Regions from separate parts of the Parabacteroides johnsonii DSM 18315 genome, predicted to be linked through region 2. Evidence: riboswitches for the same ligand, from Rfam matches in the RefSeq annotation. Region 2 holds a riboswitch; each other region holds the start of a gene.
What was found. A riboswitch is a leader RNA that binds a small molecule or an ion and turns the genes downstream of it on or off. The one in region 2 is predicted to bind cobalamin.
Positions count from the first base shown of each region.

Region 1 (10,281 bases), 1.5 Mb from region 2:
GCCATGTGGCTGTCTTTCCGTCATAAGGATGTGTTTGGCGCAGCCGGTAGTACGAGTGGCGGAGTCGATATCCGGCCCTTCCCTAATAACTGGGAGATGAGTAAGCAGCTCGGAAGCGAGAGCGACAACCAGGAGGTCTGGAACCGTCATACGGCAATCACGCAGATCGACCGCATTAAGAATGGTGAGCTGGCTATCATCTTCGATTGCGGTTACAGTGATTTCTTTTTCGAAGTGAATAACGACTTCCATAAGAAGCTGTTGAAATATAAGATCGACCATGATTTCCTGGTCCGTCCCGGATCGCATAACGGGGAGTATTGGAAAAACTCGATCGACTACCAGATCATGTTCTTTAAGAAGTTCTTCGATAAAAACAAAGGAAAGGATTAACCGGATAGGACTGGTTGTGAAATCCCTATATTTTGAAATCAAAGAGGGTGTGCCGAATATTGGTATTCATGGGACGCAGACAACGCATACGAGCGCAGATTAACGCAGATATTATTAATTATCAGCAAAATAAATCTGCGTCCGTCTGTGTGTTCTGCGTCATCTGCGTCCAGTGATATCAAATTGACACACCCTTCTCTTTTTTAGCTTAACCCTTCGATCACGCCGTTCACGATGTCGATGCGTTTTGCCTGCGGGTCTTTCGGTAGTCCCGGCATACGCATGATCTCGCCCATGATAACGACGATCATCTCCGCACCGTTATTGATGATGATGTCACGCACTTTCAACTCAAAATTCTTGGCCACCCCGTATGCTTTCGGGTCGGAAGAGAACGAATACTGTGTCTTGGCAATGCAGATCGGGTAGTGGGAGATGCCGAGGCTTTCGATCTGTTTGATTTTCTTGTCCGCCAAGGTCGTGTAGACAACGGAAGCGGCTCCGTAGATCTGTTCGGATACCTTTTTGATCTTGCTGCGGATCGGTTCGCTGTCCTCGTAGATGTATTTGAGCGGGGCGGAAGGTTTCTTTTCGATCGTGTCGACCACCAATTTCGCCAACTCGGCACCCCCTTCGCCACCGGCAGCAAATACGTTGTTCATACAGAAACCTACACCGATCTCGCGACAATGTTCTGCAACCAGCGCGATTTCCTCGTCCGTATCGGATGCATATCTGTTGAAGGTCACGATCACTTCCTGGCCGAAACGTTTCATATTCTCGACATGCTTGTCCAGGTTCTCGAAACCGTTTTTCAGCCCTTCTATATTCTGTTCTTTGATCTTGTCTTCCGGTACGCCTCCATGCAGCTTCAAACTCTGGGCCGTTGCCACGATAACCGTCAGTTTCGGTGTCAATCCGGCTTTGCGGCATTTGATGTCGAAAAACTTTTCAGCTCCTAAGTCGGCACCGAAGCCGGCCTCCGTAATGACATAATCACCATACGTCAGCGCCATTTTGGTCGCCAGGACAGAGTTGCAGCCATGTGCGATGTTGGCGAACGGACCTCCGTGTACGAATGCGGCCGTGTTCTCGGTTGTCTGTACCAAGTTAGGCAGGAGGGCGTCTTTCAGCAATACCGTGATCGCTCCGGCCACTCCAAGGTCGTTTACGGTGAAAGGCTTGTCATCGTTCGTATATCCTAACAAGATATTGCCGACGCGACGTTTCAGGTCCTCGATGTCCGTTGCCAGACAGAGAATCGCCATGATTTCCGAAGCGGGCGTGATGTCGAAACCAGTCTCTGTCGGTACGCCGTTGGCCGATCCTCCCAGGCCGGAAACGATGTTACGCAAACTGCGATCGTTCACATCCAGCACACGTTTCCATTTGATTTCTTTCAGCCCCTCGCAGGTATTACGCGTCTGGTAGATGTAGTTGTCCAGCAATGCCGTGATCATGTTGTGGGCGGAAGTAACCGCATGGAAATCCCCCGTAAAATGCAGGTTGATGTTTTCCATCGGCAACACCTGCGAGTATCCGCCTCCGGCAGCTCCGCCTTTCATACCGAAGCACGGGCCCAGTGATGGTTCGCGCAAAGCGACGACCGCCTTTTTACCGATCTTGTTCAATCCCAAAGCCAGCCCGATCGAAACGGTCGTCTTGCCGATACCCGCTTTCGTAGGAGTGATGGCTGTAACCAGGATAAGGTTGTGTTGTTTGATCTTCTCTTCATCGATCAGATGGAGAGGTATTTTGGCGATGTATCTGCCGTAATTCTGAACTTCTTCGCGCGGGATGCCTAATCCGGTCGCGATTTCTTTTATCTTGCGCAGAGAGACCTCTCTTGCAATTTCTATGTCCGATTTCATGTCTTATGTAAGTTTAAGTGGAAAACAAAAGTAAATATATTTTTATATAATAACAAAATGAAAGCTCGGGTGGTTTACAGGTGGTAATTCTCTCCCGATAAAAGTGTTAAATTGATAAATGTTGGTCTTTTTGACTTTTGAATATGCAATATGTAATATGTATTTGTTGTTTTGTTGATATTTTGTAAACCAGAGTTGGCAAAATATATACATTTAGCTATCTATTCTCTTAAAGAATTATAAAATAGACCTTCTTGTATGGAAGTAGTAGGGGTGGGTTTGATAATTTGTTTACTTTTGCATCGTGATGATGATAAAATGAAATCAAAAATCAGTTTTAATGTGATAAAAAGAAAGTGTTAGAATCTTTAAACCAATTTAGAGGAGATATGAATTATGTCAACAGCAAGATTTAGTTTAGCAGTAATTGCATCCAAAGTATTTGAAACAGAAACTTGGTTAAAAATGGTATCAGAGTGTTTCGGGGCCCGTTCGATATCCAAGCAGGTTTGCTCGGACAGCCAGGAAACAAAATGGGAACTTGCGCTCAAGCAGCAGCAGAAGGAGGCCCATTCGCTATGCCATCATGCAATTCATAAACTGATCCCGATGGCAGGTGCATACCAGCAGTCCATGTTGGAGGCTGTATCCCAGGCCAGTTCGATATACGCTCCGGACGAGGCGGAGGCTATTTGCCATGCCGGGAATAAGGTGCTGGATGAGATCTCGAATCATATTTCCGCTATCTTGTATAACGCCCGTAAGACGCGTGAAGCCAACCGCAAGGCCAACAAAATGGAAGATTCGCATATGAAAGCAGTCATATATCATAATTCGGTCCTGCCTTATATCGAGATGCTTCGTTTCCATATAGACAGCCTGAATGCGATAATAGCATAGTTTAGATAGATATACTATTGGATGATCATCAGGGAAAAGTATGGGAATATTTTTCCCTGAATTTGTTTCCGGTCGGAAGTATAGAACTCTTTCCCGGTCCCGACATTCTCAAAATAGTGGAAGTTCGCTTCCGGATGCAACTGGATGCAGGTATGGACAGCCTCCACGCATTGGGACAGCTTCATGATGACGATCACATAGCCGGCCTTGATTTTTTCCGACAATTCTTCCGCTGTCAGCGTTCCGGGTATGACGATGATCTGTTCTTCCTGTTTGACGATATGCAAGCCGGCTAAGGCTCCTGCCGCAATGAAGGCTGGGATTCCGGCGGTTCGTTCTACTTCGATGCGGTTCTCCCTGAATTTGTCGTATATATATTGTATGGAAGAGTAGAACCCGGCATCGCCTTCCGCCACAATGACCACCTTTTTCCCTTCGTCCCAAGCGGATGCTGCCTCTTCATACAAGGCATCGTAGACTTTCCAGGCTTCGGTGCGGTTTTTACTCATCGGAAGCGTGAAGAGCCGGATCGCGGATTCGCCGATTCCCAATTCTTCAATAATACGGGCCGCACGGGAGAGGAGTTGCCCGTTTTTGTTCATGGTGGCGGGACAATAGATGATCTCGGCCTGTCGGAGCTTTTTCAAGCCTTTCAGGGTGATCAGTTCGGGGTCTCCCGGACCGAGCGATACGAAGCAGATGGGGTACGACATATGCGTTTGATTTATTTGATGTGCAAAAGTGAGGAGAATTGAGGAACTTTCCAAATCGGCATTCCACAATTGTGGGGATAATTTCTACATATCCTGTTCCACAATCTTTTTTAGTTTCATTCTGTCTCAAAGTATGAAACTAAAGTTTCTGCCGCATGAAACTAAAGTTTCCCCGGATGAAACAAAAGTTTCAACCTGATGGAACTCTTGAAACTTTTAAAAGCAGTGAAGAATGTTTCAGAAGGAGAATACCGTTTTATGTTCTTTGGCATATAATTTGTATTTAATGGGGCGATTAGAAAAAGGTAAATAGATTGTTTAAAATTTTAGGTTATGAAGAAGTTAGTATTGATGATGGTTATGGTGGTTTCGTGTGTCTGTATGTCTCAAAACGGTTATGCGCAGGCAGGGCAGGACGAGAATATGGATATCGATATGTTGAGTATGAAAAATTTCTATGCGGTCGATATCGTCGATGTGGATCTTGCCACACAGGAAGCGATTTACAACGCTTATGAAAATTGCCTGATCAAAGAGGTGTACAAGTCGAATGGTGGCGGCAGCCCTATCCAGTATAAGGTCTCTCTCGAGACGACTGATCAGCGGAATCTGGTTGTCGCTTTCGACGAAAGCGGCCATGTGCTGAAAGTCATGCCGGAAGACGAATATCTGGCGGCTCGTAAGAAAAACTGATTTGTCTGCCACTTTTCTCTTGAAAGAAAAGTAATATTATTATATTTGCCCTTTGAAACAGGTTTCCCTGTCCTCCTTACAGGACAGGGATGAAAAGGGAACCGGGTGGGAATCCCGGACAGACCACGCTGCTGTGAAACTTCGGTAACATACCGGCAATACTCAATGCCACTGATCGGGGGATCGGGAAGGTGTCCGGGGATGGAAGTAAGTCAGAAGACCTGCCGTTTCGGTTTAGAAGAGTCTCGTCCTCGTGGGGTGGACAACGCTCGCCTGGTTATAATAAAATAATATTGAATATGAAAAAATGCCTGGCAGGGTGCTGCCTGCTTATGTCGTTGTGTGTCGCATCCTCGTGTACGACCAAAAACAATCAACGGACCGACAAGGTGGAAACGACGGAAAAAAGCGCGTTTTCCGGTGTCCATATTGTACCGGAGTATGCCCGTGGTTTCGAATTATCCTATCGGGACGGGTATGTCTTGCTGGATATCCAGGACCCGCAGAATGAGGAAAGTACGACTTTCCATTATGCGCTTGTCAGGAGAGGAACGAAACCGGCCGGCATCCCCGAATCGTATACTGTGATCGAGACACCCATCAGAAGTGTTATCTGTATGACATCTTTGCAGTTGTCCAATTTTATCAAGATGGGCGAACTGGACAAGGTCGTAGGGGTGACCAGTACCCGGCATCTGTTCAATAGAGAGATGAACGAACGTCTCAAGAGCGGGAAGACCGCCAAAATCGGTATAGAAGGGAATTTCGACAACGAGGTGATCATGAGTATGAACCCCGACCTGATCCTTGTTTCGCCTTTTAAACGGGGCGGATATGAGACCTTGAAGGATGTCGGTATCCCATTGATCCCGCATTTAGGCTATAAGGAGATGACGCCGTTGGGACAGGCGGAATGGGTGAAGTTCGTCGGTCTGTTGGTGGGACAGGAGCAAAAGGCAAACGAGACATTCGACGCCATCGCGGCCCGTTACAATGAATTGAAGGAGCTGACGGCGGAAGGAAAAGTGAAGAAACGTCCGGTCGTGTTGAGCGGCGAGATGCGGGGCGGTAACTGGTATGCCGTAGGAGGGGAGAGCTTTCTCGCCCAGCTTTTCAAGGACGCCGGTGCCGACTATTTCCTCAAAGACGATAAACGTTCGGGAGGTGTGACGCTCGATTTCGAAACTGTCTACAACCAGGGTGACGAAGCCGATTACTGGCGCATTGTGAACAGCTATCCGGGTACGTTCAGCTATGAGGCATTGAAGGAGCAGGACCCGCGTTATGCCGATTTCCGTGCCTTCAAAGAGAAAGGGATCATCTATTGCAACATGAAAGATACGCCTTTTTACGAAAGTATGCCGACCGAGCCGGAAGTCGTACTGGCCGACCTGCTGCATATATTCCATCCGGACTTGCTGCCCGATCATACGCCTGTTTATTATGCCCGACTCAAATAAGCTGCACGAATGAGACATTCCACTACTTTTCTTATGTTGCTCATCGTAGCGTCTATCCTGGTCCTGATGTTCCTGAATTTGGTGTTAGGATCGGTGTCTATCCCGTTGAAGTCTGTCTGGAACATTATTTGCGGACTTGGAGACGAGCCGGTGACTTGGCAGAATATCGTCTGGAAATCACGTCTTCCGCAGGCATTGACTGCTTTGGTGGCGGGAGCGGGCTTGGCGATAAGCGGCTTGCAGATGCAGACTGTTTTCCGGAATCCGCTGGCGGGGCCTTCCGTGTTGGGGATCAGTTCCGGTGCGAGTATGGGCGTGGCCTTCGTGGTGTTGTTGAGCGGTAGCCTCGGAGGAGTTGCGCTTAGCAAATTAGGGTTTATGGGAGAAATTGCGCTTTCGATTGCGGCTGTGATCGGTTCGCTGTCGGTGATGGCGTTGATCGTATATGTGTCGCAGAAGGTGAAAGGGAACGTGACGCTACTGATCATCGGTGTGATGATCGGCTACGTGGCGAATGCGGTGATCGGCGTGCTAAAGTTCTTCAGCGTGGAGGAGGATATTCGCGCCTATGTGATCTGGGGGTTAGGCAGCTTCTCACGTGTTTCCGGCAACCAGATGATGCTGTTTGTTGCGATCATGGCGATTCTGATCCCTTTGTCGTTCCTGTTGATCAAGACGTTGAACCTGATGCTGCTTGGCGACGGCTATGCCCGTAACTTGGGATTGAACATCAAGCGGGCACGTCTTTTGGTGATCACCTCGGCAGGAGTGCTGACGGCGATCGTGACGGCCTATTGCGGACCGGTCATCTTTCTTGGCCTGGCCGTTCCGCACCTGTGCCGGGCCATTTTTCAAACCTCCGACCACCGGGTCCTGATGCCTGCCGTCTTGTTTGCCGGTGCCGCATTGGCGCTCGCCTGTAACCTGATTGCCCGGATGCCCGGCTTCGAAGGGGCTTTGCCGGTCAACTCGGTGACTGCCTTGGTCGGTGCTCCTGTAGTGGCCTCCGTACTATTCCGCAAACGTAAGAACGAACTGAACGAATGATGAAACAAGATACGATCCATATACATGATCTCTCTATCGGTTACCGGACAAAGAACGATACTAAGTTGGTGGCAAGCCATATACAAGCCCGGATTTATAGCGGAGAATTAACCTGCCTGTTAGGGGAGAACGGAGTCGGGAAGTCGACGCTCTTACGCACGTTGTCGGCTTTCCAGCCGAAGTTGGGAGGTGAGATCGCCGTCTTGGGACGTGATGTGGATAGCTATTCGGACAAGGAACTGAGCACGACGATCGGTGTGGTCTTGACGGAGAAATGTGATATCCGGAATATGTCTGTGCGGGAGTTGGTCGAGATGGGACGCAGTCCCTACACCGGTTTTTGGGGGCGGTTGGGCAAGGAGGACAAGCAAGTCGTAGAAAAATCGATCGCTCTGGTACGGATCGAGAACCTGGCCTCCCGCATGGTGCATACCCTCTCGGACGGAGAACGGCAGAAGGTCATGATCGCCAAGGCGCTGGCTCAGGAAACACCTGTTATCTTTCTGGACGAGCCGACCGCTTTCCTCGATTTTCCGAGCAAGGTGGAGATCATGCAATTGCTCCACCATCTGACACGAAGCACGAATAAGACGATTTTCCTCTCCACACACGACCTCGAACTGGCGCTCCAGATCGCCGACAAGATTTGGCTGATGGACCGGACGAACGGGATTACGACCGGTACGCCCGAAGACCTTGCCCTGAGTGGCCATTTGAGCGGTTTCTTCGCCCGCAAGGGGATCGTGTTCGACACGGAGACCGGCTTGTTCCGTATTGATAACCAGTATTCGAGAGAGATACGTCTGACCGGTCACGGACAGAAGTATGCGATGGTCCGTAAGGCGCTCCAGCGGAACGGCATACGTGCCGGTAGGCATGTGGAGTCGCCTGTATGGATCGAGACGGGTGAGCTGTCTGCCGGTTCTGCATTCCTGATCCACCAGTCCGATGGATGTACGCTGTCTGCTGATACGATAGAATCCCTTTTGCAACAGCTTTCCATCTGACAAAAAAGCCTAAAAGGAAAAACTTTTCCCGCCTCATTTGTTATTTCTATCAAAGAACAGTAGAGTCTTCGGAGAAGCAATTGATCTCTTATACCTTCCGGAACTCGGATAAAATTAAACGATATGAGAAAGTATTTCCTTTATGCTTGCCTGTTGTTCGCAGGTGTGTTTACCGCTTGCGATAACGATGATTCGGACGGGATTGATCCGTCGATCCCTTTCTACCAGAATTTGGGTGTCGAATATAATGTTACGCAGAATCATACCCATATAGGCGCAAATTTCAATAAGTATAACAGTGAAGGAGCCAATCTGCGCCTGCCGGCCAAAGGTATTCTCTTTAACGGGAAAGCACCTGACTTTTTGGGGATGGGAACCTATATGTATATGCTGTCCGAGTCCGGGCTGGACCCGGTCACGTTCACCTTTACCCGTTGGAAGGACCAGGTTTATACAAACAAGGCCTCTATCGACGATGTCGATCCGATCGCGCTTCCCGAATCTCTGACGTCTATTAAAGGTAATGGCACGACCGTTATCACTTGGGTAGGAAAGCCGGTCGGAAAGGATGAATATGTCCAGGCACATCTGACCTACAATGGTGGTGTTTATGATATCAACAATACGCAGGAAGGTGCGACCTTTATCACGCTGAACTTTACGAATCCGACCTCTGCCGCCAAAGGAACTTTGTTCCTGAGCCGCGTCAGGAAACTCCCTTTGCAGGAGAGCAACGGCAATGCAGGAGGAAAGATCGATGTCTCTTATGTGCAGAACAAGGATGTTACATTTGAATAATCACGATTGAAAGGCTATTTCCCCGCTTTCCGAAATCAGTAGGACAGACAGTTTCCCATCGGGGAACAGGGGTGCACAGTGCTCCTGGCATTTCTGCAACAGAAGAGGGAAGAAGCTTTGCTGTTCGGTCTCACTGAACAGTTCCCATAGTTCCCTGGCCAGTGTCAGGGAATCTATTGTTTGTACGGATTCCGGTTTGCAGCCTGCCTTTCCGGCCAGTTCTTTCAGAAAGGTTTTGTTCATGACGACTTTCTTGCTGTGCGTGTCCAGTGCTCCTTCTGCCAGTTTGACGGCTTTGCCGATCATGATTCCCATGATGACTTCGGCGAATTGCAGTTCGGCAGCTATTTTCAGTGTTTCTCCGATAAAGTTCCCGTAGTGTACGAACATCTGTGGAGGAAGTTCTTCCGACAACTGTTCCGACAGGTAGCCTTTCAGGAAACGCTCGCTTTTCGCCCCTGAGTTGATGACGAGGCGGGAGCATCCTATTGCTTTCGCAACTTCGGCTTCTTTCCTGATCGAGGCAATAAAGGCATCGTTCGAGAAAGGGTGTACGATTCCGGATGTCCCGATGATCGAGATTCCGCCGACAATTCCCAACTTCGGGTTGAATGTCCGGGCAGCCAACTCTTTCCCTCCCGGAACGGAGATCGTAACGACCACCTCCTTTATCTTGCCCGACAGGCCGTTTTCTTCCAGTACTGTTGTCAGTTCTTCGGTAATCAGGCGGCGGGGAGTGGCGTTGATGGCTGGTCCGCCTATTTCGAGGCCGAGACCGGGAAGCGTTACCGTACCGACCCCTTCACCGCCGCGAAACAGGATAACGGGGACGGGGGATTGTCCTGCCTGCAACTCGATACGGGCGATGACGGAACAGCCGTTTGTCACGTCCGGATCGTCGCCGGAGTCCTTTATAACTGTGCACAGGGCGGCGTTTTCCACCCATTCGGTAGCGGTGACAGGGAGTGTGATCTTTTCTCCGGAAGGGAGCGTGATGCAACTTGTGGTTTGTACCGTTTGGCTCAGTAGAGCGACTAAGGCGGCTTTGGCGGCAGCCGTAGCACATGCGCCGGTCGTGAAACCGTTCCGGAGCGGGAAGAAACCGGGAGCGAGGCGTTCGATGGCTTTACGAAGTCCTTCCAGGCCTTGCACGAAGGTGAAACTGTCGGGCAGGGGAGGGCGTTGTATGACATAGACGGGAATGCCGCAGGCTTGTGCTGCTTCGACCTTTTCCTTGAAATATCCGCTTTCCCCGCTTTCCTTTGTCAGTATAGCATCCGGATGAAGCCGGTCCAGCAGCTTCTTCTCGTCTTCTCCTTCATGGAAAAAAATGATCCGTTCTTTCGGGAATCTGTTGGATTCGGCCAGCGAAAGCGACTCTTTCCGGTTCAGAATACGG
Region 1 is NZ_CP102285.1:1,397,569-1,407,849, forward strand. It holds gene NQ564_RS05740 (alpha/beta hydrolase) at 1-393, shown strand, start outside; gene NQ564_RS05745 (formate--tetrahydrofolate ligase) at 597-2,264, opposite strand; gene NQ564_RS05750 (glutamine synthetase) at 2,730-3,164, shown strand; gene NQ564_RS05755 (precorrin-2 C(20)-methyltransferase) at 3,179-3,877, opposite strand; gene NQ564_RS05760 (hypothetical protein) at 4,211-4,570, shown strand; cobalamin riboswitch at 4,612-4,813, shown strand; gene NQ564_RS05765 (ABC transporter substrate-binding protein) at 4,870-6,030, shown strand; gene NQ564_RS05770 (FecCD family ABC transporter permease) at 6,040-7,077, shown strand; gene NQ564_RS05775 (ABC transporter ATP-binding protein) at 7,077-8,084, shown strand; gene NQ564_RS05780 (hypothetical protein) at 8,208-8,882, shown strand; gene cbiD (cobalt-precorrin-5B (C(1))-methyltransferase CbiD) at 8,883-10,281, opposite strand, start outside.
Region 1: another riboswitch for cobalamin. It lies ahead of NQ564_RS05765 (ABC transporter substrate-binding protein); the one in region 2 lies ahead of NQ564_RS11850 (porin family protein).

Region 2 (10,281 bases):
GTCGACTATGAACTGGGGCCGGAATATTTTCCGACGGTTGTAAAGAAAGACATTCGTTTGGCAGATGGAAAAACGACACTGAAAGCGAAGATGAATGAACCCGGGTTCCTGCGTTGTAAAGTGACGGCCAAAGTGGACGGCCGGAAGTATGAAGGGATGGCCACGGTGGGCGTGGATGAAACGAAGATTCAGCCGACAACAGCTGATCCGAAAGATTTTGATGCTTTCTGGACCGGTGCGATCGCCGAAGCCCGTAAGCAACCGCTTGATCCCAAGATGACGTTGCTACCGGAAAGATGTACTTCTACACAGAATGTTTACCATGTCAGTTTTCAGAATGAACGTCCCGGTTCCCGTATGTATGGTATTCTGATTGTTCCGAAGAAACCCGGTAAATATCCGGCAATCCTTCAAGTTCCTGGAGCCGGCATACGTCCTTACAACGGATTCAATTTAGGAGAAAATATCATTACATTGGAGATTGGAATACATGGTATTCCTGTAACGATGCCACAAGAAGTATATAACAATCTGGCTGCCGGGGCATTGAACGGATATAATGCAATAAACAAAAATAATCGTGATACACATTACTATAAGCGAGTCTATCTCGGTTGTGTGCGGGCTGTGGACTTCCTCTATTCTTTGCCAGAGTTTGATGGGAATACGGTTGGTGTGACCGGTGGAAGCCAGGGAGGGGCCTTGTCTATTGTCACGGCCGGCCTGGACCCGCGTATTAAGTTCCTTGCCGCTTTCTATCCGGCTTTGTGTGATTATGCCGGTTATCTGCACAAACGTGCAGGAGGCTGGCCGCATTATTACCGGAATGCACAGCCGGTGGCAAACGAAGTGGAAACGCTTGCTTACTTCGATGTCGTGAATTTTGCCCGCCGTGTGAACGCTCCGGGCTGGTATAGCTGGGGATATAATGATGTGACCTGTCCGCCGACTTCCATGTATTCGGCCTACAATGTTATTCCGGGAGCGAAGGATTTGCATCTTTACCTCGAAACCGGTCATTGGACATATCCGGAACAGCAGTCGGAGCGTATTGAATGGCTGAAAGGTAAATGCGGGAAGTAAATGCGTTTTCCGGTTAATTATAAATAGGTATGTCGAAATTAAAGTATTTTTTAGCAGGGTTGTTAATTATGGCAGTGACATCGTGTATGCAAAAGGAGAGTGAATTGTTTTTGTTTGTCGGGTCGTATGCGGATGCTACGGACCCAGGCATACACCTGTATCGGTTCGATGTGGAGAAAGGGATGGCTGGGCCGGTGAAGAGCCTGTCGGGTATCCAGGACCCTTCTTATCTGGCAGTGAGCCAGGATGGCAAGTTTGTTTATTCGGTAAGTGAAACCGCTGTTCCGGATGCAAAAGTATGCGCCTATTCGTTTGACAAACATACCGGGACACTTTCTTTGCTGAACGAGCAGAAGACGGACGGGAGTGCTCCTTGCTATATCTGGGTGGACAGTAAGCGCCGGATGGCTGTCACAGCCAATTACAACGGCGGAAGTATCAGTGTCTTCCCGATCTCGGCCGATGGCACTCTGCAACCGGCTAAAGTATATGCGTATGAAGGAGGAACACCGGGTTCTGAACGCCAGGCGGTTCCACATTTGCATTGCGTGTATGCTTCGCCGGATGAAGCCTACCTTTATGCCAATGACTTGGGGACAGACCGGATTTATAAATATGATATCATCGCTTCCGATAAGGGCTTGGGCTTGCGGGAAGGAACGCCTGCATCTTTCAGTTTGCCGGCAGGAGAAGGTCCGCGTCATGCAGTTTTCCATCCGAACGGCAAATGGGCTTACCTGATCGGCGAGCTTTCCGGCCGCGTCGTTTTCATGCAGTACGACAAAGGCAATCTGACTCCGGTCCAGTCTGTAGAAGCCGACACGTTGCATGCCTCCGGCAGTGCCGATATACACATCACACCGGATGGCCGTTTCCTGTATGCTTCCAACCGTCTGAAAGGTGATGGTATCGCGATTTTCTCTATCGATCCGGCAAACGGGCAACTGACAAAGGTTGGCTATCAGCTGACCGGTGTTCATCCGCGTAATTTTGTCATCACTCCCAACGGCAAGTTTCTGCTTTGCGCCTGTCGGGACAGTAATGTTGTGCAGGTTTACGAAATAGACAAACAAAGCGGCTTGTTGAGAGATACGGAAAAAGATATCCGGGTAAGCAAGCCCGTTTGCCTGAAATTCACTAACAGGTGAATGTGATATTTTTAGTAGCTTTGCACTTGCAAATTGTAATAAGCTATGTCATTCATCAAGATAACAGAACAGGATTCTCTCTATAACGACCTGGAACGGAAGTCCGTCCGGGAGCTGCTCGAAGATATCAATACGGAAGATCAGAAAGTGGCGTTGGCTGTCCGAAGGACCATACCCAAAATAGAAGAATTGGTTTTGCAGATCGTTCCCCGTATGCAGCAAGGCGGACGAATCTTTTATCTGGGAGCCGGAACCAGCGGACGGTTAGGGGTTTTGGATGCTTCCGAAATCCCCCCGACGTTCGGGATGCCTCCCACACTGATTATCGGCTTGATAGCCGGTGGCGATACCGCCCTCCGGAATCCGGTGGAGAATGCCGAAGACGATGAGGAACGAGGCTGGCAGGAATTGTTGGAGTATCAGGTCAATACGAAGGATACCGTGATCGGCATTGCTGCTTCCGGGACGACTCCCTATGTGATCGGTGCCCTTCGCAAAGCGCGTGAACAGGGCATTCTGACCGCCTCCATTTCCAGTAATCCTGATTCACCGATGGCGATGGAGGCTGATGTCTCAATCGAAATGATTGTCGGACCGGAGTTCGTCACCGGCAGTTCCCGTATGAAATCCGGAACGGGACAGAAAATGATCCTGAATATGATTTCCACTTCCGTTATGATCCGATTGGGGAGGGTTAAAGGAAACCGGATGGTCAATATGCAGCTCACCAATCAGAAACTTATCGACCGTGGAACTCGCATGGTCGCTGAAGAATTGAGCCTTCCCTATAACCAATCCCGCCATCTGCTGTTGATGTACGGCTCCGTTCAAGCAGCTGTCGAAGCCTACCGTAAGGAGTAAGAAGAATTCTACCGGTGGAACATTCGTTCCCTCGGCATGGCACACTCGTTTCCTCGGCATGGCACAGCCGTTTCCCTTGCATGGCACAACCGTTTCCTCAGCATGGCACAGTTGTGCCACAGGAGTGTAATATTTGTGGCACTGGCAGCAGGAACCGAAAGGATGCTTGTCGCGTCTGTATTTTTCTGTAAGAAGATGGACAATATATGAGAAATATATGGAAAATATCGCTATATTTGTCCCATGCATTGTTCCTGCTTCGCCATCTGCGGAAAAGGATTAAAAGGGAATCGGGTGTAAATCCCGGACAGTCCCGCTGCTGTAAGCTTCAAAACGGATTGGGCAATTCTTTTATGCCACTGACGCGAGTCGGGAAGGCGCTCATACCGGAAGTAAGTCAGAAGACCTGCAACGCATATTTTTCGACGGCTTCGAGGAAAGGCCGGAAGAGAACAGTGAAGCCGTAGGCTTTTGTCTTTCTTAATTCCCGTTTCCCGTAGTCTGTTTACTTGTTTTTAATTATTTTGCCATAATAATTAGGAAAAGAGGCATGAATCTGTGTGCGGGATGAGCTCCGCCTCCGATTCATGCTTTCCTTTTACGGGGGGAAGCAACACTTAGGCGGTGATATTTGTTTATTATTGGAAAAGTGCGTTTATTTGTAATTCGTATTAACTAATTAAAGAAAAAGTATGAAGAAGATTGTTGGGCTTATATTGTTGGCTGTGATGGCGTTGATTGCCGTACCTGCGAAATCCCAGATTAAGTTCGGTATAAAAGGCGGTTTGAATATATCCTCTGTCCATTTCAACAAAGAGATTGTCGGAAAGGATAATGTGACCGGATTTAATATCGGTCCGATGGTGGAGGTGATGGCCCCGGTAATGGGAGTCGGTTTTGATGCGGCTATCCTGTATTCGCAAAAAGGGATAGGCGTGAAGAGCGAGAAAGATATTAAGAATGACTATATAGACGTTCCGGTTAACCTGAAATGGAAATTCGGTTTGCCTATTGTCAAAGGGTATCTGTCAGCCGGTCCGTATGTCGGTTTCCGGGTGGGCGGCGATAAGTTCTGGGATATTCCGGGATCGGTCGGAGACCAGTTGAAGGCAAAGAGTTTCAATGCCGGTTTGAACTTGGGTGCCGGTGTGGAACTGATCAAACATTTACAGGTCGGTTTCAATTATGCCCTCGGCTTGACGGATGATTATAGCGCATCAAAGTTTGAATTAAACGGTAAGAACCGAGGCTGGTCGATTACGGCTGCTATCCTGTTTTAAAAAGGGAATAAAGAAGATTTGCGATCAGATAAACAGAGGCCGGGCTTTAGCAGTCCGGCCTTTTTTGTTACTTTTGGCATCGCTATGAACATGGGTTCGTATAAAGAAGGATAAGAATGAAGTACGCAGACGTTATACTCCCGCTTCCGTTGGAGAACAGCTATACTTATAGCATACCGCCCGATCTGGAACAGACGGTAATACCCGGTTGCCGGGTGATCGTCCATTTTGGAAAGAAGCGCTATTATACGGCTATCGTCATGGATGTGCACGAGCGTGTGCCCGATAGCCAGTACGAGACGAAGGAGATTTACGCCTTGCTGGACGCTACGCCTGTGCTCCGTCGTCCGCAACTTCGTTTCTGGAAATGGATCGCCTCCTATTATTTGTGTAAATTAGGAGATGTCTATAAGGCGGCTTTGCCTTCCGGCCTGAAATTGGAGAGTGAAACGGCTGTAACCTATAATGAAGAGTTCGAAGCCGACGGCCCTCTGCGGCCGAATGAACAAGCTGTGCTGGATGCTTTTTCCGGCGTCTTGAAACTGACGGTTTCCGAACTGGAAAAGAAAACCGGACTACGGAATGTCGTGCCTGTGGTCGCCTCCCTGATGGCTAAGGGGGCAGTTGAGGTGAGTGAGGAGCTGAAACGGGGCTTTGTGCCGAAGATGCAGACCTTTATCCGTCTTGCCGAGGCGTATAAGGAGGAAGAAAAATTACAGGCTGTGTTTGCGGACTTCAAACGGGCGAAGAAGCAGGAACACTTGCTGATCTGTTTCTTGGAACTCAGCCATGCGCTTAATCCGGCACTGGTACGCGAATTGTCGAAGAAGGAATTGTTGGAGAGCAGCGGTTGTTCTCCGGCCATATTGGATGGTGTGCTGAAGCGAGGTGTGCTGGAAAGTTATGAGAAGGAGGTAGGAAGGTTGCAGGTTCCGGTTTGCCGTTTGCAACCCCTTACCCCTTTAAGTGCGGCGCAGGAGAAGGCTTACGGGGAGATACATGATGTCTTCCGGGAGAAAGAAGTCTGCCTGTTGCATGGCGTTACTTCCAGTGGAAAGACGGAAGTCTATATGCGGCTGATCGACGAGGTGTTGAAGATGGGACGCCAGGTTTTGTATATGCTGCCTGAAATCGCCATCACGACCCAGATCACAGAACGGCTTGCCAAGTTGTTTGGTGATAAGTTGTTGGTCTATCATTCCAAGTTCTCTGATAACGAACGGGTGGAAGTCTGGAACCGGCTGTTGCATACGGGCGAGCCGATGCTGGTATTAGGCGTCCGCTCTTCCTTGTTTTTGCCGTTCAAGGATTTAGGTTTGATTATTATAGACGAGGAACATGAGAACACTTACAAGCAGCAGGACCCGGCACCGCGTTATCATGCCCGTAATGCAGCGTTGGTACTGGCCGCTATGCATGGGGCGAAAACATTGTTGGGCTCTGCCACCCCTTCCATCGATTCCTATTTTAATGCCACTACCGGCAAATATGGTTTGGTGGAGCTGACTACCCGTTATGGCGACCGGCTGATGCCGGAAATACTGACGGTCGATATCAAGGAGTTGAGGCGTAAGAAGATCATGAAAGACACGCTCTTTTCGCCGGTCTTGGTAGAAAAGTTGAGCGAGGCGTTAGGGAAGGGAGAACAAGCGATCCTGTTCCAGAACCGCCGGGGATTCGCTCCGGTGATTGAGTGCAAGGATTGCGGTTGGGTTCCCCATTGTGTCAATTGCGATGTCAGCCTGACCTACCATAAGTTTCGTAACGAGTTGGTTTGCCACTATTGCGGATATAAAATCCAGTTGCCTCACCAGTGTCCGGAATGCCAGAGCCCGGAACTTCGTACGATGGGGTTCGGGACCGAGATGGTGGAGGAGGAGATAGCTACTCTTTTCCCTTCTGCCAAAGTCGAGCGTCTGGATTTCGATACTGCCCGTACCCGTACGGCTTATGAGCGGATCATCGCAGACTTTGAGAAAGGTAAGACACAGATATTGATCGGAACCCAGATGTTGTCGAAAGGGCTGGATTTCGGGAATGTTAGTGTGGTCGGTATCCTGAATGCCGACAGTCTGATGAACTTCCCGGATTTTCGAGCTCACGAACGTGCCTTCCAGTTGATGGTACAGGTGAGCGGCCGTGCCGGAAGGCGGGATAAGCGGGGGACAGTTGTCTTGCAGACCTCCGCTCCCGATCATCCTCTGATCCGGATGGTGGAACGTTTCGCTTATAAGGAGATGGTGCGTCTTCAATTGGGCGAGCGGAGTATGTTTCGTTATCCGCCTTACTACCGTTTGATCGTGATTGTCTTGCGCAGTCGGAATGATTCTGTTTTGCAGGAACTATCGGTTTTATATGCCGAAAACTTGCGTCGTCGTTTGGGTGAACGTGTGCTTGGCCCGGTTACTCCGCCGATAACGCGTGTACAAACCCTTCATATCCGGAAAATTGTTTTAAAGATAGAGATTGCCGCCGCGATCGCTCCGGTACGCGAGATACTGGAATCGGTACATACCGAAATGCAACGCTACTTGCCGTTCAAGCAATTGATCGTGCATTATGATGTGGAGAATTAGAGAATGAAAGAATTAAAGAATGAAAGAAAGTATGGATAAGAAGGAAAAATATAAAATATTGTTTGTGTGCCTCGGAAATATTTGCCGGTCACCATCGGCTGAGGCAGTGATGAAGAAGTTGGTTCATGATGCAGGACTGGATGACCGGATCAAAGTCGATTCTGCCGGTATCATTGGGTATCACGCAGGAGAAAAGGCTGACCCGCGTATGCGTTCGCATGCAGCCCGCAGGGGATATAAGTTGGATTCGATCTCCCGTCCGGTATGTACGGAAGATTTTTTCGACTTCGACCTGATCATCGGCATGGACCATCGTAACATAGACGATCTTAAACGAAAAGCCCCGGATTTGGAATCCGTGGAAAAGATACATCAGATGACGGAGTATTCCCGGAACAAGCTGTATGACCATGTCCCCGATCCCTACTATAGCGGAGCGGAAGGCTTCGAACTGGTCCTCGATCTGCTGGAGGATGCTTGTGCAGGATTGCTGGAATTTATGAATCTTTCCCTTTCTTCAAATCCGGATAACTGATCCGCGTGTGATACATGATCTTCAGTTTTTCCACAAAGACATTCTTGATCGTTTCCACATCCTTGAATGTCAGCGGGGCGTTTCGCATCAGTCCGTCGGCGATCTGTCCGTCTATGATCTTGTCGACTAAGGCGCGTATATTTTCTTCCGTGTGTTCTTTCAGGCTACGGGAGGCCGCTTCGACAGAGTCGGCCATCATCAGGACGGCTGTCTCTTTCGAGAACGGGTTCGGACCCGGATAGGTGAAAATCTCTTCGTCTATCTCGCGGTCGGGGTATTGGTTCTTGAAAGAGTTGTAGAAGTATTTGGCTTTTCCGCGTCCGTGATGGGTACGGATAAAGTCGATGATGGCGTTGGGTAACATCGCTTTTTCCGCGATCTTGACACCGTCGTTCACGTGGTTGATGATGATTTTCGCACTTTGATCGAACGATAGCTGGCCGTGCGGGTTGATACTGCTTTGGTTTTCGGTGAAGAATGCCGGATTCGCCATCTTGCCGATATCATGATACATGGCTCCTGTACGTACAAGCTGTGCGTTCGCTCCGATGGCTGCAGCCGCTTCCGACGCTAAGATCGACATCTGCAAGGAATGCTGGAAGGTGCCCGGAGATGTTTCAGATAGTTTTTTCAAGATCGGAGTGTTGATGTTGGAAAGCTCGACCAGCGTGATGCTGGACACATAGCCGAATGTCTTTTCTAACATATATACTAATATGTATGTAAACATCAGCAGGATAAAGTTGATGCCGAAATAGAGCATCATCATCCAGTTGATCTTCTTGAAGTCCGCTTCCTGATAGATGGACAGGCTGATGTAGCAGAGCGCGTAAGACATGAAGATGAAGAAAGCGCAACGGATCAGTTGAGAACGTTCGTACAAATCTCGCAAACTGAATGTCACGACCATGCCGGCAATCACCTGGAGCAACAGGAACTCGTGCGGGAAAGGTACCATCAGCGAGCAGATCAGCACGATGATCAGGTGTGTGAACAGTGCCGTGCGCGAGTCGAAGAACGTACGCACGACGATCGGCACGATAGCAAACGGGAGGATATAGACATTGAACAATCCGTACGTCACGCAAAGCTCTGTCAGGATGCAACTCACGAATACGCATAGTACAAGAAAAAGCGCATTCCTCCTGTTATGCAGGATTTTCAACCGGAAAGACCATAGGTACAGCCAGAAGCAGAAGAGAATCCCGAATACCAACACGAACTGGCCTCCCATGATAATACCTTGCCGCTGGGCACCCCCGGACTTGGTCTCGTGTACGATCTTAAGGGAACGGAGCACGTTGTAAGTATGGTTGTCAATGATCTCGCCCCGGTCGACGATACGTTCTCCCGCCTGTATCATGCCGTTGGCCAGCGGGATACTGTTCAGTATATCTTCCCTGACTTTTTCCGACATCGTCTTGTCGTATGTGACATTTTCCACCAAATAATTGTTGATATCGCAAGATTGCAATATCGACTTGTCCAGGTAAGAAGGGCAATTGTTGATGATAAACTCATACGCTGTCTTGACCGTAAAGAACTCGCTGCTGTAGTGAGGTTGCGCAACGCTGCCTGCGAGCAGGTTGATGCGGGGATATTCCTCTTTTTTGAGTTCGTCCATATCCTGGGTGGAAATGATACCGTCCCGGTATAGCTTTTGCAAACTGTTTTCGATATACTGCATATAAGCTGGAGTCGCCCGGTTCCTCAGCGTGCCCTGATAGTCGGCACGGAGTTTGTCTATCTCTTTGGATTCGACTGTGGCATCCTGCCGGTAATAAGGTTCGAACTTTCTCAGGGCGCTATCACGTTCGGCCTGTACTTCCGCATCGGTCTTGTAGATCGGAAAATCACTTGGAGCGGTGAGCAACCCGTACCGCCAGGGTTTCCCTTCGTAGAACTGGTAACGGAACTTTCCTTCCCTCGGAAAGAAGTAAGCGATCAACAAGGCCGCTACGATAAAATAGACACTCGGATGTATACTATAGTTCTTTACCTTCATAAATAATATGTTTTTTTATCAGCATTAAAAATCTCTCATTCCTTGATTGAAAGGCGAAATGTACATAAAAAAGTTTACTAAGAGAAAAAAAAGGGCTACTTTTGCGCAGTAAAACGCAGACAATTGACAATGGATAATTGACAATTGGCAATTAAAAGCTTCACAGTCTTCCAAATAATTGTCAATTGTTAACCTTGATTGTCAATTGTCAATTGTTAATTGTCAATTGTTAAGATTATGACTCAAAGGAAAGTTAGAGTCCGGTTTGCACCGAGTCCTACAGGGGCTTTGCATATCGGAGGTGTTCGTACAGCTTTATACAATTATCTGTTTGCCAAACAGAATGGTGGAGATCTGATTCTCCGTATCGAAGATACCGACTCGCAGCGCTTCGTTCCCGGGGCGGAGGCCTATATTATAGAAGCGCTTACCTGGTTGGGAATCAAGTTCGACGAAGGTGTCGGTTTTGGAGGCGAGTACGGCCCTTACCGTCAGAGTGAGCGCAGAGATATTTATAAAAAGTATGTCGATCAGTTGTTGGAGGCCGGTCATGCTTATATCGCGTTCGACACACCTGAGGAGTTGGAAGCCAAACGGAAGGAAATTCCCAATTTCCAATATGATGCATCCACCCGTATGCAGATGCGCAACTCGCTGACTCTTTCCGAGGAAGAAGTGAAGTCCTTGATCGAAGCCGGTAACCAGTATGTGGTCCGCGTTAAGATCGAACCGGATGAGGATATTCATGTGAACGACCTGATCCGTGGCGAAGTGATTATCAACTCTTCTATCC
Region 2 is NZ_CP102285.1:2,866,785-2,877,065, reverse strand. It holds gene NQ564_RS11865 (acetylxylan esterase) at 1-1,083, shown strand, start outside; gene NQ564_RS11860 (lactonase family protein) at 1,113-2,231, shown strand; gene murQ (N-acetylmuramic acid 6-phosphate etherase) at 2,277-3,092, shown strand; cobalamin riboswitch at 3,324-3,520, shown strand; gene NQ564_RS11850 (porin family protein) at 3,785-4,372, shown strand; gene priA (replication restart helicase PriA) at 4,489-6,948, shown strand; gene NQ564_RS11840 (low molecular weight protein-tyrosine-phosphatase) at 6,968-7,483, shown strand; gene NQ564_RS11835 (HD family phosphohydrolase) at 7,446-9,488, opposite strand; gene gltX (glutamate--tRNA ligase) at 9,726-10,281, shown strand, end outside.

Region 3 (10,281 bases), 1.4 Mb from region 2:
TTGCCTCACTTTAAAATAGCAAACAAATGAGAATAGAAAAGATTACAGGACGTGAAATCCTCGACTCGAGAGGAAATCCTACTGTTGAGGTAGATGTATGGTTGGAATCAGGTGTAATGGGGCGTGCTTCCGTTCCGTCGGGTGCTTCGACCGGAGAACACGAGGCGCTGGAACTGCGCGATGGCGATAAGAATCGCTATGGAGGCAAAGGCGTGCAGAAAGCAGTTGAAAACGTCAATAAGGCGATTGCTCCGACCTTGGTGGGAATGTCGGCTTTGAACCAGCGGGCCATTGACCATGCAATGTTGAAACTCGATGGGACCAAAACCAAATCCAACTTAGGAGCCAATGCGATCCTGGGTGTTTCTCTTGCCGTGGCAAAGGCGGCAGCTAACTATCTGGATATCCCGTTGTATCGGTATATTGGGGGCACGAATACCTATGTAATGCCTGTACCGATGATGAATATCATCAATGGGGGTTCTCACAGCGATGCTCCGATCGCTTTCCAGGAATTTATGATTCGTCCGGTTGGCGCTTCTTCTTTCAAGGAAGGCCTACGGATGGGAGCGGAAGTGTTCCATGCGTTGAAAAAGGTATTGAAAGATCGTGGTTTGAGCACGGCTGTAGGCGATGAGGGCGGCTTCGCACCGAACCTGGAAGGAACGGAAGACGCGTTGAACTCGATCATCGCTGCTATCGAAGCCGCAGGTTATGTGCCCGGACAGGATGTGAAAATCGGTATGGATTGTGCTTCTTCTGAATTTTATGTAAACGGTGTTTACGACTATACCAAATTTGAAGGTGTGAAAGGCATTAAACGTACGGCAGACGAACAGATTGCATATCTGGAGAAGCTGATCGACGAATATCCGATCGATTCTATCGAAGACGGTATGAGTGAAAACGACTGGGAAGGCTGGAAGAAGTTGACAGAGCGGATCGGCAACCGCTGCCAGTTGGTGGGCGACGACCTGTTTGTTACAAATGTGGACTTCCTCTCCAAAGGAATTCAGGATGGTTGCGCAAACTCTATCCTGATCAAGGTGAACCAGATCGGTTCGCTGACGGAAACACTCGATGCGATTGAAATGGCGCATCGCCACGGCTATACGACCGTGACCTCCCACCGTTCCGGAGAAACGGAAGATGCTACGATTGCCGATATTGCCGTTGCCACCAACAGCGGACAGATCAAGACTGGTTCTTTGAGCCGTTCCGATCGTATGGCTAAGTATAACCAGTTACTTCGTATCGAAGAGGAACTGGGTGATCTGGCGGTTTATGGATATAAAAGAATAAAATAATCAGATATAATCATAATTGCTAATTTGCATAGACAACGAAACTAAAATCAGAAAAAGGCTTCTCGCGATGAGAGGCCTTTTTTATTGGTAAATTAAGCGGATTGATTGAATGTGTTCTGACAAAGACTGTAGCCGGCAACTTGATCCTGAAAATGACAATATGTAGGTAATATGGAGGCCTGTTTTTACCTGTAAATAGGGATTGGGTATTATCGTTGAATTTGCGAACTTTGTCATTTGAATGGTTGTTATATCGTATAGTTCACGATAAATGGATAGATTAAGGAAATATTTAAGGATTGCGCTCCCGTTACTTTTCATATCGTATCTGGGATGTCTGATAGCCTTTACCCACGTTCATATAGTGAATGGGGTGACGATCGTCCATTCCCATCCTTATCAGAAAAATGACGACGGGACTCCCAAGAAAGAGCATAACTACGCCGAGTTCCAGTTGTTACACCAACTTTCGACTATTCAAATCAGCGGTGCTGCTTTTGCACAAGTGCTGATTGCAGCGTTTATTGCAACGTTTTGTGTTGTATCCACTCGTCCGATCTACCCGGATCACCTTCGTCCCGTTCTGGGGAAGGTTTCGCTTCGTGCACCACCGTTTGTCTTTTTAAATAATTAATGACGGTATGTCGAAAATGTCTTGTCCCCGCGCTTCGCGGTGGGGTGTAAAAAACATGCCTTATCAATCGGATGTTTTTACGGCCGGCTTTTATGTGATCTCGCATCAAATGTGGGAACAAGGCAGTTCTGTATACCTATACACTTTCTATATTATTAATTTTTAAAAGACATTTCAATGAACAAAATTTATATACTTGTCCTATGCCTTTGCTGTGCCGTTTCGGCAATGATGGCAGATACCTATAACAACGAAAAAGAAGTGATGAACCCTACGGATGCCAATATTTTCGGGCATGTCGTGGATAAGGCGACTGGTGAACATTTGCCGGGAATAACGATTATCCTGAAAGGAACGACAATCGGCACGGCGACTGATGACTCTGGACATTATATGTTGAAAAATCTTCCCGAAGGAGAGTTCATGATCGAAGTCTCCTTTATCGGCTTCAAGACGGTTACGAAAAAAATAACGACCAGAAAAGGGAAGACGCAGGAACTGAATTTCGAGCTTGAAGAAGATTTGATCTCGCTCGAGGGTGTAGTCGTCTCTGCCAACCGCAACGAAACAAAACGCCGTTTGGCGCCTACCCTGGTGAAGGTACTCAGCCCGACCTTATTCGAAAAGACCAACTCCACGACATTGGCGCAGGGACTGGTTTTCCAACCGGGCGTCCGGGTCGAGAACGATTGCCAGAACTGCGGCTACTCGCAAGTCCGCATCAATGGTATGGAGGGGAAATATACACAGATATTGATCGATTCTCGTCCTATCTTTTCCGCACTGGCTGGTGTGTACGGACTGGAACAAATCCCGGCCAATATGATCGAGCGGGTCGAAGTGATACGGGGAGGAGGTTCTGCTTTGTTCGGTTCGTCGGCTATCGCCGGAACAATCAATATCATAACGAAAGAGCCCATCCGCAATTCCGGTTCCTTCGGACATACGATCTCCAACCTGGACGGCTCCGGTGCGTATGATAACAATACGACTCTTAATCTCTCGTGGGTATCTTCGGACAATAAAATGGGTGCTTACATATATGGGCAAAACCGTTATCGTTCGGCTTGGGATTCGAATGGAGACGGCTTTTCCGAGCTTCCAAAGCTGAAAAACCAGACGATCGGTTTCAACGGCTTTTATAAGACCGGCGCCTACTCCAAATTGAATATCGAATACCACCATATGGAAGAGTTTCGCCGGGGTGGCAGTGGGATGAAACTGCCGCCGCATATCGCCGAAGCCCCCGAACTCAACGGGATGGGTGAGGCCGGGCTTGTCGAACAGTTGCAACATTCGATCAATACGGGAAGCCTGAAGTTTAATGTCTTTACTCCGAACCAGAAACATAACCTCAGCCTCTACGCCTCCGGACAGCATATCCACCGCGACAGCTATTACAGCGCGTATGGCCGGACGACAGATTTCACAGGCGTGATGGGAGCGCAGTATCTCTATAGTTTTGACAAATGCCTCTTCATGCCTGCCGATCTGACGGGGGGTATCGAGTTTAGCCACGATGATCTGGACGATCGTGCCACCGATAGATTGAAATACCGGGATGCTGCACTAAAGGAAGATCCGACGGCTACCGGACAGCATTTGCAGGAACTGATCGAAAAATATACGCCGGCATCCTTGCACCAGATCATAAACGTGTGGAGCGCCTATGCACAGAACGAGTGGAAAAATGATAAATGGAGCTTCCTGATCGGTGGGCGTATCGATAAGAACAGCATCATGGGTAAGGCTATTTTCAGTCCTCGTGCCAATGTGCGCTATAACCCGACAGCCGACATCAATCTCCGGTTGAGCTATGCCGAAGGGTTCCGTGCCCCGCAGGCCTTTGACGAAGATTTGCATATCAGTAATGTCGGAGGCGCGCGCGTCTCGATCGTGCGGGACCCGAACCTGAAGGAAGAGCGTTCGCGGAGTGTGAATGGGTCTGTCGACTGGTATCATTATTTTGGAGACTTCCAGGTGAATATGTTGTTGGAAGGATTCTACACGAAACTGAGTGATCCGTTTGTCTTGTCGGCTCCTGTAGAATCGGAAAACGGTTCGCTGGTGCAGACTCGCAGCAACGGTTCGGGGGCTAAGGTGTACGGCTCTACACTGGAGGGAAAGATTGCCTGGCGGAATAAAGTACAGATACAGGCTGGTATAACGGTACAACGGAGTGTATATGACGAACCGGAGGAATGGAGCGCGGATAAAGAACATCTGACGGATACGGAGCGGCACAGCGATAAGATTTTGCGTACCCCGAACCTGTATGGTTATTTCACAGCATCCTATACACCGGTAAAATCGTTTACGATAGCGTTTAACGGTAATTATACCGGGCGGATGTATGTCCCTCATCTGATGTCCGAAGTGAACGGGACAGCGGATGTTCTGGTGAAGAGTCCGGATTTCTTTGAACTGGGAGCCAAGTTGAGCTATGATTTCAAGTTAACGGCAGCCATGACCTTGCAACTTAACTTAGGCATCCAGAACCTGTTCGATTCTTATCAAAACGATTTCGACAAAGGAGCAACTCGCGACTCCGGCTATATTTATGGCCCGGGAACTCCCCGCACCTACTACGCGGGAGCCAAGTTCAGTTTTTGACGGGATGAATGGTAGATGACAATTGTTTTGTATGACCATGTCATCCCGTAGGGGCAGGGCTCTGCTCTGCCCATTGAATCCGGACATTTTCATTGGGCGGAGTAGAACCCCGCCCCTACGGGGCACCATTGTTTTATTCCACCCCGTCTTTTTTCAAACTTTCGATCCAGGCGTCTATACGTACCGGAGTCTGGTCGTCTTCGTTCATTTCATCCAGGGCGAGACCGACGAATTTGCCATCGACGACAGCGGTCGAATCGTCGTAGGTGTAGCTGGAAGTATCCATGCTGCCGACGAATTTGCAGCCCGTGGCTTTCAGGTCGTTGTAGATTGTCCCGATTGCGTCGCAGAAAGTATCACTGAAAGAAGAAGAATCGCCGCAGCCGAACAGCCCGACCAGCTTCCCGGATAAATCCAGTTTCTTGATTTTTGGGAGGAAATCATACCAGTCGTCCTGAAGATCGCCCGCTCCCCAGGTGGAACTGCCCAGCAGCAACACTTCATAAGAAGCGAAATCGGCAGGTGATGCCTGGCCGACATTGTGAATATCCGCTGATTTGACGCCCAATTTTTCCGCAATCTGTTTCGCAACACTTTCGGTTGTCCCGTTCGACGAACCGTAAAAGATTCCTATAGTCTTCATTATTAATTTGTTTTTAATTGATAACGAGGACAAATATCCATCATTCCGCCTCGCCGTACAATACCTATAAAAATGTATTTTATAGGCTACCCGTACCTGTTTGAGGGGATTTCTGGCTTTTTCCCTATCTTTGCCGCCAATTAAGCAGTATCTGGAAAATCATGAAGTTTTCCGCCATGAATGCATGCTTCGCCTAAAGAATTAAATCTCTTATTAATATAATAACTAAGCAAAAAAATGAAACGTATAGTTTTTTTGGATTATGTACGCGTGTTCGCATGCTTCCTTGTCATGGTCGTCCACGCCAGTGAAAATTTTTACGGAGCCCCCGGTTCGACGGACATGGTGGGACCACAAGCCTTTCTGGCAAATGAGGCAGACCGGCTATGGGTGTCTATGTACGACGGGTTTTCGCGTATGGCTGTACCGTTGTTTATAATAGTCTCCGCTTTTCTTCTTGCACCGATGAAGGAAGGGCTGACCATGTGGCAATTCTACCGTCGGCGTAGCATCCGCATCCTGCCGCCGTTTTTCATATTCATGATACTCTACAGTACCTTGCCGATGTTGTGGGGGCAGATTGATGGAGCGACCTCGATTAAAGACCTGTCGCGGATATTTCTGAACTTCCCGACGCTGGCCGGGCACTTATGGTTCATGTTTCCTTTAATCAGCATTTATCTGTTCATCCCTATTGTCTCGCCCTGGTTGAGCAAGGCAACGGCCAAAGAAGAACGTTTCTTTATCGGACTGTTCCTACTGTCGACCTGTATGCCTTACCTGAACCGTTGGTTCGGGGAAGTGTGGGGACAGTGCTTTTGGAACGAATATCATATGTTGTGGTATTTTTCCGGTTACTTAGGCTATCTCGTGCTTGCACATTATATACATGTCCATCTGACCTGGAATCGCTCCAAACGTTTCATTGTCGGAACCGCTTTGATGCTTGTTGGTGCGGCTTTGACCATCTATTCGTTCTATGTTCAGGCCATACCCGGAGAGATTCTTCCCACGCCCGTACTGGAAATAGGGTGGGCTTTCTGTACCATCAATTGTGTGCTTCTCACGGCAGGTACGTTCTTGATGTTCAGTTGTATTGAACTTTCCGAAACTCCACGCTTCGTGCTGGAACTCTCTAAACTCAGCTATGGGATGTATCTGATGCATATCTTTTGGCTCGGCCTGTGGGTGACAGTGTTTAAGTCCGCCTTACCGTTGCCGACTGTTGCTGCCATCCCTGTTATTGCGACATGCACGTTTATTTGCTGCTTCGTGACAACCAAGGTTATTTCGCTCATACCGGGCGGCAAATGGATCGTCGGGTAGGATATATTCGTTTGTTATTTCCGATTTTCACTTTGTAAGGGATAAAAAAATCGTTATCCCTTCATTTATTCTAAAATCAGCGACAGCAATTATGTAATCAGTGACAGTGATTATATAATTGCTGTCGCTGATTTTGTAATCACTGTCACTGATTACAGAATATTTCGTGTGTCCGTTCCGAATTTTTGCAGTCGAAATAGAGTTTATAAGAAAAAAAGTTTACATTTGCCACCGAATCGGTTCTGTATTTCCCGTTCGGGAATATGGATTAAAAGGGAATCGGGTGTAAATCCCGGACAGTCCCGCTGCTGTGAAGCTCCGTTTTAACATCCTGGAACTACTTTCGCCACTGGCTTGTTATAATAAGTCGGGAAGGCTTCAGGATGGGAGTCAGTCAGAAGACCTGCCGTTCATTATAAGGTTCATATCCTCGTGGGTTAGGCTATGGATGCGAAACATAAATACAATAAATATGATAAGAAAAGTTCTGATTGCAAATCGGGGCGAGATAGCTGTGAGGGTTATGCGCTCCTGTCGCGAAATGGGGATACGGTCGGTGGCTGTTTTTTCGGAAGCAGACCGGACGGCACGTCACGTCCTTTATGCCGACGAAACGGCCCTGATAGGACCGGCAGCATCAAAAGATAGTTACCTGGATATCGAAAAGATCATCTGGGTAGCCAAACAGCACAAGGTGGATGCAATCCATCCCGGATATGGTTTCTTGTCCGAGAATGCGGATTTTGCCCGTCGGTGTAAAGAAGAAGGAATCATCTTTATCGGCCCGTCAGCTGAAACGATGGAGGCGATGGGAGATAAAATATCCGCCCGCAAGCGGATGATAGCTGCTGGTGTACCGGTCGTCCCTGGCACGCAGCAGCCTTTGCAGGATGTCGGAGAAGCACGCCGGATCTGCCGAGAGATTGGCTTTCCGGTCATGCTGAAAGCCTCGATGGGAGGCGGTGGAAAAGGGATGCGCCTGATTCATTGCGAAGAAGAAGTGGAAGAAGCTTACAATGCCGCTCGCTCAGAGTCGCTCTCTTCTTTTGGCGACGATACGGTTTATCTGGAGAAGTTTGTGGAGGGACCACATCATATCGAATTCCAGATTTTAGGCGACAATCACGGGAATGTGATCCATCTCTGCGAACGCGAATGTTCTGTGCAACGCCGTAACCAGAAGATTGTCGAGGAAAGTCCGTCGCCGTTCATCACGCCAGATCTACGGCAGGAGATGGGCGAGAAGGCGGTAGCGGCTGCCAAGGCTGTCGACTATTCCGGTGCCGGGACAATCGAATTCCTGGTCGATAAACACCGTAATTTTTATTTCCTCGAAATGAATACCCGTTTGCAGGTGGAGCATCCGATCACTGAGGAAGTGCTGGGGCTCGACTTGGTAAAGGAGCAGCTCCGTATTGCCGACAATGAACCGTTGCACATTCGGCAGGAAGATATCTCTCAGCGCGGACATGCCATCGAATGCCGGATTTGTGCCGAAGATACCGCCAACAATTTCATGCCGTCACCCGGCGTCATCCGCCAGCTGACCGAACCGAACGGGATCGGGGTGCGGATCGATAGTTATGTCTATGAAGGCTATGAGATTCCGGTCTATTACGATCCGATGATCGGCAAACTGATCGTTTGGGCTACCAGCCGCGAGTATGCGATCGAACGAATGAGGCGTGTCTTACACGAATACAAGATTACCGGGCTGAAAACGAATATTAGCTATCTCAGGCGGATCATGGATATACCTGATTTTGTGCATGGAACCTATGATACGTCGTTTATAGGAAAACATGGCGAGGAACTGCAACATCCGGTCAACCCCGGAGACGAACATGAATCGGAAAATATCGCCATGATCGCCGCTTATATGGATTACCTGATGAATCTGGAGGAAAACGTATCGGGCTCTTCGGCGGATAACCGCCCGATCAGCCGTTGGCGAGAGTTTGGGTTACAGAAAGGTGTGTTAAGGATTTGAAAAATTGTTTATAATGGAGATACATATTGGAAATCGGGTGGCAGATGTGTCGCTACTTGGAAAGGAAGGGAACAAGGTTCGGCTCGACATAGACGGGCAATCCTATGAGGCGGATATCGTAATGGCCGAGAACGGCGCTTGTTCGATCTTGCACAACGGTCATTCTTATAATGCTGAGCTGATCCGTTCGGAGGGGGGAAAGAATTATCAGGTCAATACGCTTTTCTCCTCTTATTCGGTCGACATAATTGATTCGCAGACCAAATATCTGCGTATGCGCAAAAGTAGCGAAGAGAAGCAGGGCGACAAGGTTGTATCGCCGATGCCTGGAAAGGTCATGAAGATTCCGGTGAGCGAAGGGGATCTCTTGTCTGCCGGGGATATTGTGGCGGTACTCGAAGCCATGAAGATGCAGAGCAATTATAAGGTCAGCTCGGATTGCCGGGTTCGTGAAATCCTGGTGAAGGAGGGAGATACGGTGAACGCGAATCAGGTGTTGATGACATTGGAAGTAATTAATCAGGAAGAAAATGCAGAAAGAAAAGATATATAAGAAGTTTGAAGAACTGGACAAGGCGGCTGCTCTGGGTGGCGGCGCAGTCCGTATCGATAAGCAGCATGAGACGGGGCGTATGACAGCTCGAGAACGTATCGACATGCTGCTGGATAAAGGTACGTTTGTGGAATTGGATAAGTTCGTGACGCATCGGTGCACGAACTTTGGTATGGAGAAAAACAAGATTCCGGGGGACGGCATCGTTTCCGGATATGGTAAGATAGAAGGCCGTCAGGTCTTTGTCTATGCCTATGATTTTACAGCCTACGGAGGAACGCTGAGTTCGACTAATGCCGCCAAGATTGTGAAGGTCCAGACACTGGCTCTAAAGAACGGTGCACCGGTGATTGCCCTGAACGATTCGGGAGGTGCGCGCATCCAGGAAGGGGTCGGCAGTCTGGCTGGTTATGCATCGATCTTCTATCAAAATACGATGGCTTCCGGGGTGGTACCCCAGATTTCGGCTATCCTCGGTCCTTGTGCCGGCGGAGCTTGCTACTCGCCGGCATTGACCGATTTCATCTTTATGGTGAAAGAGAAGAGCCATATGTTCATAACCGGACCGGATGTCGTGAAAGCTGTTACGCACGAGACGGTGGAGAAAGAGGAATTGGGTGGTGCCTATGTGCATAGCAGCAAGAGCGGTGTGACGCATTTCATGTGCGATACGGAGGAGGAGACGCTGATGAGCATCCGCGAGCTGCTGAGTTTCTTGCCATCGAACAATATGGAGGATACGCCGTCTGTAGCGTGTTCCGACGATGTCCGCCGTGAAGTGGAAGCGTTGCAGGAGGTGATTCCCGATGATCCGAACGTCCCCTATGACATGAAGGACGTGATCGAACCGGTGGTCGACAACCATTATTTCTTCGAGGTGATGCCTCATTTCGCCAAGAATGTGGTGGTCGGCTTTGCCCGTCTGGGAGGCCAGTCGGTCGGGATAGTGGCGAATCAGCCGGCTTTCCTGGCAGGTGTGTTGGATATCGATGCATCGGACAAGGCAGCCCGTTTCATCCGTTTTTGTGATTGCTTCAATATCCCGCTCGTGACATTCGAGGATGTACCCGGCTTTTTACCCGGTTGCCAGCAGGAGCATGACGGAATTATCCGTCATGGAGCGAAGATCGTTTACGCTTATGCCGAGGCGACGGTTCCCAAGATTACGTTGATTACGCGCAAGGCATATGGCGGTGCTTATATCGTGATGTCGAG
Region 3 is NZ_CP102285.1:4,230,090-4,240,370, forward strand. It holds gene eno (phosphopyruvate hydratase) at 27-1,307, shown strand; gene NQ564_RS17290 (hypothetical protein) at 1,579-1,941, shown strand; gene NQ564_RS17295 (TonB-dependent receptor) at 2,119-4,554, shown strand; gene NQ564_RS17300 (flavodoxin) at 4,688-5,197, opposite strand; gene NQ564_RS17305 (acyltransferase) at 5,435-6,523, shown strand; cobalamin riboswitch at 6,744-6,948, shown strand; gene accC (acetyl-CoA carboxylase biotin carboxylase subunit) at 6,996-8,513, shown strand; gene NQ564_RS17315 (biotin/lipoyl-containing protein) at 8,527-9,066, shown strand; gene NQ564_RS17320 (acyl-CoA carboxylase subunit beta) at 9,044-10,281, shown strand, end outside.
Region 3: another riboswitch for cobalamin. It lies ahead of accC (acetyl-CoA carboxylase biotin carboxylase subunit); the one in region 2 lies ahead of NQ564_RS11850 (porin family protein).